DNA from 3 places in the Streptomyces sp. NPDC007863 genome. Region 2 is predicted to be linked to each of the others. Evidence: riboswitches for the same ligand, from Rfam matches in the RefSeq annotation. Region 2 holds a riboswitch; each other region holds the start of a gene.
What was found. Region 2 has a riboswitch for thiamine pyrophosphate ahead of ABZ621_RS07550 (thiamine ABC transporter substrate-binding protein). Riboswitches for the same ligand answer to the same signal wherever they lie in the genome.
Positions count from the first base shown of each region.

Region 1: it holds a riboswitch for thiamine pyrophosphate, as region 2 does, so the genes downstream of both, thiC (phosphomethylpyrimidine synthase ThiC) here and ABZ621_RS07550 (thiamine ABC transporter substrate-binding protein) in region 2, are expected to answer to the same signal.
Region 3: it holds a riboswitch for thiamine pyrophosphate, as region 2 does, so the genes downstream of both, thiO (glycine oxidase ThiO) here and ABZ621_RS07550 (thiamine ABC transporter substrate-binding protein) in region 2, are expected to answer to the same signal.

Region 1 covers NZ_JBEYEI010000008.1:68,730-71,044, forward strand. Annotated here, with positions in the region: gene ABZ621_RS14675 (YibE/F family protein) at 1-921, opposite strand, end outside; TPP riboswitch at 960-1,096, shown strand; gene thiC (phosphomethylpyrimidine synthase ThiC) at 1,091-2,315, shown strand, end outside.
Region 2 covers NZ_JBEYEI010000004.1:62,613-64,927, reverse strand. Annotated here, with positions in the region: gene rlmN (23S rRNA (adenine(2503)-C(2))-methyltransferase RlmN) at 1-794, shown strand, start outside; TPP riboswitch at 824-933, shown strand; gene ABZ621_RS07550 (thiamine ABC transporter substrate-binding protein) at 1,015-2,109, shown strand; gene ABZ621_RS07545 (iron ABC transporter permease) at 2,148-2,315, shown strand, end outside.
Region 3 covers NZ_JBEYEI010000002.1:264,345-266,659, forward strand. Annotated here, with positions in the region: gene thiO (glycine oxidase ThiO) at 1-1,022, opposite strand, end outside; TPP riboswitch at 1,020-1,133, opposite strand; gene ABZ621_RS03835 (FAD-dependent oxidoreductase) at 1,216-2,315, shown strand, end outside.

The DNA of each region.
Region 1 (2,315 bases), on a different contig from region 2:
GCCGCTGAGCGAGGCCCAGCCGATGAAGAAGGAGCCGAGCAGGCCGATCAGGAGCAGCGAGATCAGCGTGCCCAGGACCGCGACCGAGGTCCGGGCCGAGAGGCCGTGGCACATGTAGAGGGCGAGCAGCATGATCGCGCTCGACCCGACCACCGCCACGATCAGCGGGTTCGACCCCTCCAGGATCGCGGGCAGGATGAAGAGGGTGAGCACCAGGAAGCTCGCCGCGAGCGCGATCAGCGCCATGACGCCCCGCATGCGGCCGACGAGCACGACGGCGAGCGCGAAGATGCCGGCGAGGACCGCCATCGGCACCTTCCGGTTCACGTCCGTCACCGAGTACTGCAGGTCCTTCGGGGCGTCGGGGGCGTAGGCGACCACCACGCCCTGGCCTTCCTCCAGTTGGCGCGGGGCGTCCGGCTGGACGATCTCGGTGAACTGCCGCCCCTTGTCCGGACCGCTGGTGACCTCGATCGTCGCCTTCTCGCACTGCCCCTGCTGCGCGTTGACCGCCTCGCGGCCCTGCGGAGTGGAGGTGTCGCCGGTGGGCGGCACCTGCGCGGCGTTCACGTCCTTGCAGTCCACCTGCTCGACCGCCACGACCTTGCCCTGCTCGGTCTGCCGGTCGAAGCCGACGCCGGTCCGCTCGTGCGCCGGAGTGCCACCGGGCCAGAGCACCACGAGGCCGACGACCACGGCGGTGGCGAAGGGGATGAGGACGGCCGCGATGACTCTTCGCAGATGGCGCGAGACGGGCGCGGCGGGCCCGTGGCTGTGGCTGTGCCCATGGCCGGAACCGTGGTCCGGACCGGGCCGGCCGAAACCGTGCCCGTGCTCGTGGCCGTGCTCGTGGCCGTGCGGATCGGGGGACTGCTGGGGGGGAGTCACCGACCGATCATCGCAAGAACGGTGGGGGCCCACTGTTCAGCACGCCCGGGAGGGCGCTAGCCTCGTGACACCTTTGCACACGCGGGAGCTCGGAGCACCGGGCTGAGAGGGCGCTGATCACCGTACGCACACGTACGGGAGGAGGCTGCGCCGACCGCCGAACCTGTTACCGGGTAATGCCGGCGTAGGGAGATTCGGTCACATGACCCTTCAGGATGCACGCACGCCTGCTTCCAGCCAGGACGAGCGCACGCCGGGCTGGCACAAGGGATACGTCGAGGGCTCCCGCCCCGACCTCCGGGTGCCCGTCCGCCAGGTGCACCTCACCAACGGCAAGGACGTGACGCTGTACGACACGTCCGGCCCGTACACCGACCCCGCCGTCGACACCGACGTGCGCCGGGGCCTGCTCCCGCTCCGCGAGAACTGGATCATCGCGCGCGGCGACACCGAGGAGTACCCGGGCCGCCCGGTCCGCCCCGAGGACGACGGCATCAAGCACACCTCGCCGCGCGGCGGCGGGCTCAAGAACCTCGACGCGGTCTTCCCCGGCCGTCCGCGGCTGCCCCGCCGGGGCCGCGACGGGCAGGCCGTGACCCAGCTCGCGTACGCCCGCCGGGGCGAGATCACCCCGGAGATGGAGTACGTGGCGATCCGGGAGAACGTCTCCCCCGAGGTCGTCCGCGAGGAGATCGCGGCGGGCCGCGCGGTGCTTCCGGCCAACGTCAACCACCCGGAGATCGAGCCGATGATCATCGGCAAGCGGTTCCTGGTGAAGGTCAACGCCAACATCGGCAACTCCGCCGTCACCTCCTCCATCGAGGAGGAGGTGGAGAAGATGACCTGGGCGACCCGCTGGGGCGCCGACACGGTCATGGACCTGTCCACCGGCCGCAACATCCACACCACCCGCGAGTGGGTGCTGCGCAACTCCCCCGTGCCGATCGGCACCGTGCCGCTCTACCAGGCCCTGGAGAAGGTCGACGGCAAGGCCGAGGAACTGACCTGGGAGATCTACAAGGACACGGTCATCGAGCAGGCCGAGCAGGGCGTGGACTACATGACCGTGCACGCCGGCGTACTCCTGCCGTACGTGCCGCTCACCGCGCGCCGCAAGACCGGCATCGTCTCGCGCGGCGGCTCGATCATGGCCGCCTGGTGCCTCGCGCACCACAAGGAGAACTTCCTCTACACGAACTTCGAGGAGCTCTGCGAGATCCTCGCGGCGTACGACGTCACGTACTCGCTCGGCGACGGTCTGCGCCCCGGCTCGATCGCGGACGCCAACGACGACGCCCAGTTCGCGGAGCTGCGCACGCTCGGCGAGCTGAACACGATCGCCAAGCGCCACAACGTGCAGACGATGATCGAGGGCCCGGGCCACGTCCCGATGCACAAGATCAAGGAGAACATCGACCTCCAGCAGG
Region 2 (2,315 bases):
GCACGCTCGTGGAGTCGGTGCTGATGCGCTACCCGGACCGGGTGACGATGTGCATCTCCTCGCAGGCCGGCTGCGGCATGAACTGCCCGTTCTGCGCGACCGGCCAGGCCGGTCTCGACCGGAACCTCTCGACCGCCGAGATCGTGCACCAGATCGTCGACGGCATGCGCGCGCTGCGCGACGGCGAGGTGCCCGGCGGGCCCGCGCGGCTTTCGAACATCGTCTTCATGGGGATGGGCGAGCCGCTCGCCAACTACAAGCGGGTCGTCGGCGCCATCCGCCGGCTGACCGACCCCGAGCCCGACGGCCTCGGCCTGTCGCAGCGCGGCATCACCGTGTCGACCGTGGGCCTGGTGCCGGCGATGCTGCGCTTCGCCGACGAGGGCTTCAAGTGCCGGCTCGCGGTCTCCCTGCACGCCCCGGACGACGAGCTCCGCGACACGCTGGTGCCGGTGAACACCCGCTGGAAGGTGCGGGAGGTGCTGGACGCGGCGTGGGAGTACGCCGAGAAGTCCGGCCGCCGGGTCTCCATCGAGTACGCCCTCATCCGGGACATCAACGACCAGGCCTGGCGGGGCGACCTGCTGGGCAAGCTGCTCAAGGGCAAGCGGGTGCACGTCAACCTGATCCCGCTGAACCCGACGCCCGGCTCGAAGTGGACCGCCTCCCGGCCGGAGGACGAGAAGGCCTTCGTCGAGGCCATCGCCCGCCACGGCGTGCCGGTCACCGTCCGGGACACCCGGGGCCAGGAGATCGACGGCGCCTGTGGACAGCTCGCCGCCTCCGAACGCTGACCTTGTACCCTGTGCTCGAACACACCTGCATATTCCGACAGGGGAGCGCCACAGCGCTGAGAGTGCGGTAACCGTAGACCGCAGACCCTCTGAACCTCGCCCGGGTCATTCCGGGTAGGAAGTTCGGTCGTAACTCGAGCTGTTGCGCCCTGCCCGCGTCCGGTCCCCGGCCGCGGGCAGGGCCGCGTCTCCTTCTGGTCCCACCCAGGAGGACATACACATGCACACCAAGAAGGCCGCCGCCGTCGCGCTGGCCGCGGCGCTCGGCGTCACGGGCCTGGCCGCCTGCTCCACCGAGTCCGCCCGCGACGCCGCGGGGAAGACCGGGGAGCCCGCGCCGAAGACCGTGACGCTCGTCAGCCACGACTCCTTCAACGCCTCCAAGGAGGTGCTGGCCGAGTTCACGAAGCAGACCGGATTCACGGTCAAGGTCCTCAAGGCCGGTGACGCGGGCGAGGCCGTCAACAAGGAGATCCTGACCAAGGGCTCCCCGCAGGGCGACGTCTTCTTCGGCGTCGACAACACGCTGCTCTCCCGCGCCCTCGACAACGGCATCTTCGTGCCGTACGAGGCGAAGGGCCTGGACCGGGTCCCGGACACCTTCAAGCTCGACAAGGAGCAGCGGGTCACGCCGATCGACACCGGCGACATCTGCGTCAACTACGACAAGAAGTACTTCGCGAACAAGAAGCTGGCGCCGCCGCAGTCCTTCGACGACCTGCTGAAGCCGGAGTACAAGGACCTCCTCGTGGTGGAGAACCCGGAGCGGTCCTCCCCGGGCCTCGGGTTCCTCCTCGGCACGGTCGCGAAGTACGGCGACGCCGGCTGGCAGGACTACTGGAAGAAGCTGAAGGCGAACGGCGTGAAGACCGTCGACAGCTGGGAGCTCGCCTACAACCAGGAGTTCTCCGGTTCGGCCGGCGGCAAGGAGGCCAAGGGCGACCGCCCGCTGGTCGTCTCCTACGCCTCCAGCCCGCCGGTCGAGGTGCTGTACGCGGAGCCGCAGCCGAAGGAGGCCCCCACCGGGGTGTCCACCGGCACCTGCTTCCGCCAGATCGAGTTCGCGGGCCTGCTGAACGGGGCGAAGAACCCCGAGGGCGGCAAGGCGCTGATCGACTTCCTGGTCTCGAAGAAGTTCCAGGACGACATGCCGCTGCAGATGTTCGTGAACCCGGTGGCGAAGGACGCGGCCCTGCCGGAGCTGTTCACGAAGCACGGCGTGGTGATCGAGAAGCCGGAGACGGTGGCGCCGGAGAAGATCGCCGCGCAGCGTGAGGCCTGGATCCAGCAGTGGTCGTCGCTCGTCCTCAAGTGAGGCGCGACCCGAAGGGGAGCGCGGCGCGGCTGGGCCTGATGGCCCTGCCCGTCGCGTTCTTCGCGGTCTTCTTCGCCTGGCCCGTCGCGTCGATCGTCGAGCGCGGGCTGCGGCCCGACGGCGCCTGGGACCTCGGGGCGATCGGAGCGACCCTGGGCCGCTCCGACATCCTCGACGTGCTCGGCTTCACCGTCTGGCAGGCGGCC
Region 3 (2,315 bases), on a different contig from region 2:
CCGGGCAGGGCGGTCGGGCCGAGCATCGGGGCGTTGTCGGGGGAGCCGGGGCGCAGTCCGGCGAGGGTCTCGGTGAGCGGCAGCTCGGTGAGGCCGGGGACCAGCTCGTGGGCGTCGCGGAGGAGCTCGTACACCCCGCCGGCGGTCACCGTGGTGTCCCAGCCCAGCTCCTCGCTGGTGGCGCCGACGACCAGCTCGCCGTTCTCGCGCGGCACCAGGTAGACGTGGCTGCCGCGGACCACCGCCCGCACGGTGCGGGAGAGGAAGGGGGCGTACGGGGCGGGGATCCGCAGCCGCAGGACCTGGCCCTTCACCGGGCGGACCGGCGGCAGCACCGACGGCGGCACGCCCGCGAGCCGGCCGCTGAGGCTGCCGGCGGCGAGGACGGTCCGGCCTGCGGAGAGCGCCGTGCCGTCGCGCAGGACGGCTCCGGTCGCCCGGTCGCCCGCCACCGTGAGCCGCTCGGCGAGCGCCCGGTGGAAGACCACCCCGGCCCGCTCGCAGGCGGTGAGCAGCGCGGCGGCCAGCCGGCGCGGGTCGACCTGGTGGTCGCCGTCGACCCGGAGTCCGCCGCGCACCCCGGGCGCCAGCATGGGTTCGAGGCGGCGGCACTCGCGGCCGCTGAGCCACTCGGAGTCGAGTCCGCAGCGGGTCTGGAGGGCGTGCAGTTCGCGCAGGTGGGCGCGGTCGTCGGCGTCGAGCGCGACGGCCAGGGTGCCGCAGGCGCGGTAGCCGACGTCGAGGCCGGTGGCCTCCTCCAGCTCGGCCGTGAAGGCCGGGTAGCGCGCGGCGGAGGCGAGGTTGAGCCCGAGGAGGGTCTCCTCGCCGTAGTGCAGTTCGGTGACGGCGGCGAGCATGCCGGCCGCGACCCGCGCGGCGCCGCCGCCCGGTTCGGGGTCGGCCACCGCTACGGTCAGTCCGCGCTGGGCCGCCCGCCAGGCCGTGACGAGGCCGATGACGCCCCCGCCGATCACGAGGACGTCGGTGACCTGATGGTCTTCTGTTCCTTCGGAAGAACGCATGGGCGTTCCCGCCCCTCCCTTCGCCGGCATGACCCGGATCAGGTTCGTACGGTCGGAGGCCGGTCAGCCTCCCTCTCAGCCCGGTGCGTCCGGGCTCCCGCGAGTGGTGTGTGCCCGCCACCCTAGCCCCCGTCGGCGGAGCTCCACAGGGGGCCTCCTATCTGACGGTTCGTCAGATGCGTATGGTGGGCGGGTGAGCGAGCAGAAGCAGACCCAGCGGCACGTGGTGATCGTCGGCGCGGGCATGGCGGGCGTACAGACCGCCGTCGCCCTGCGCGAGCAGGGCTTCGAGGGCCCCGTCACCCTCATCGGCGCCGAACCCCACCAGCCCTACGACCGGCCCCCGCTCTCCAAGGCGGTCCTCCTCGGAAAGGCCGAGCACTCCGCCTTCGACGTCGACTTCGAGTCACTCGGCGTCGACCTCCGCCTCGGCCTCGACGTCACCGGACTGCGCCCCGCCGACCGCGAACTCGACACCGAGGCGGGCCCCGTCCCGTACGACGCCCTCGTCCTCGCCACCGGCGCCCACCCCCTCACCCTCCCCGGCACCGAGGGCGTCCCCGGCGTCCACCTGCTGCGCACCCTCGACGACGCCGTCCGCCTCGGCCCCGTCCTGGCCGGCGGCGGCTCCGTCGTCGTGGTCGGCGCCGGCTGGATCGGCGCCGAGTTCGCCACCGCCGCCCGCGAGGCCGGCTGCGCCGTCACCGTCGTCGAGGCCGCCCCCCTCCCGCTCGCCGGCGCCCTGCCCGACGAGGTCACCACCGCCATGGCCGGCTGGTACGCCGAGAGCGGCGCCGAACTCCTCACCCACGCGCGCGTGGCCACCGTCCGCCCCGGCGCCGTCGTCCTCGCCGACGGCCGCGAACTCCCCGCCGACGCCGTCGTCGTCGGCATCGGCGCCCGCCCCGCCACCGACTGGCTCGCGGGCTCCGGCATCGCCCTCGACCCCAGCGGCGCCGTCACCGCCGACGAGCGGCTGCGCACCTCCCTGCCCGACGTGTACGCGGTCGGCGACTGCGCCTCCTTCCCCTCCGCCCGCTACGGGGAGCGCCTCCTCGTCCACCACTGGGACAACGCCCTCCAGGGCCCCCGCACGGTCGCCGCCGACCTCACCGGAGCCGACGGCGCCGCCCCGGCGCCGTACGACCCCGTCCCGTACTTCTGGTCCGAGCAGTTCGGCCGCTTCGTCCAGTACGCCGGCCACCACACCGGCGCCGACACCCTCGTGCGGCGCGGGGACGCGTCCGGCGCCTCCTGGGCGGTGCTCTGGCTGCGCGACGGAGTGCCGGTCGC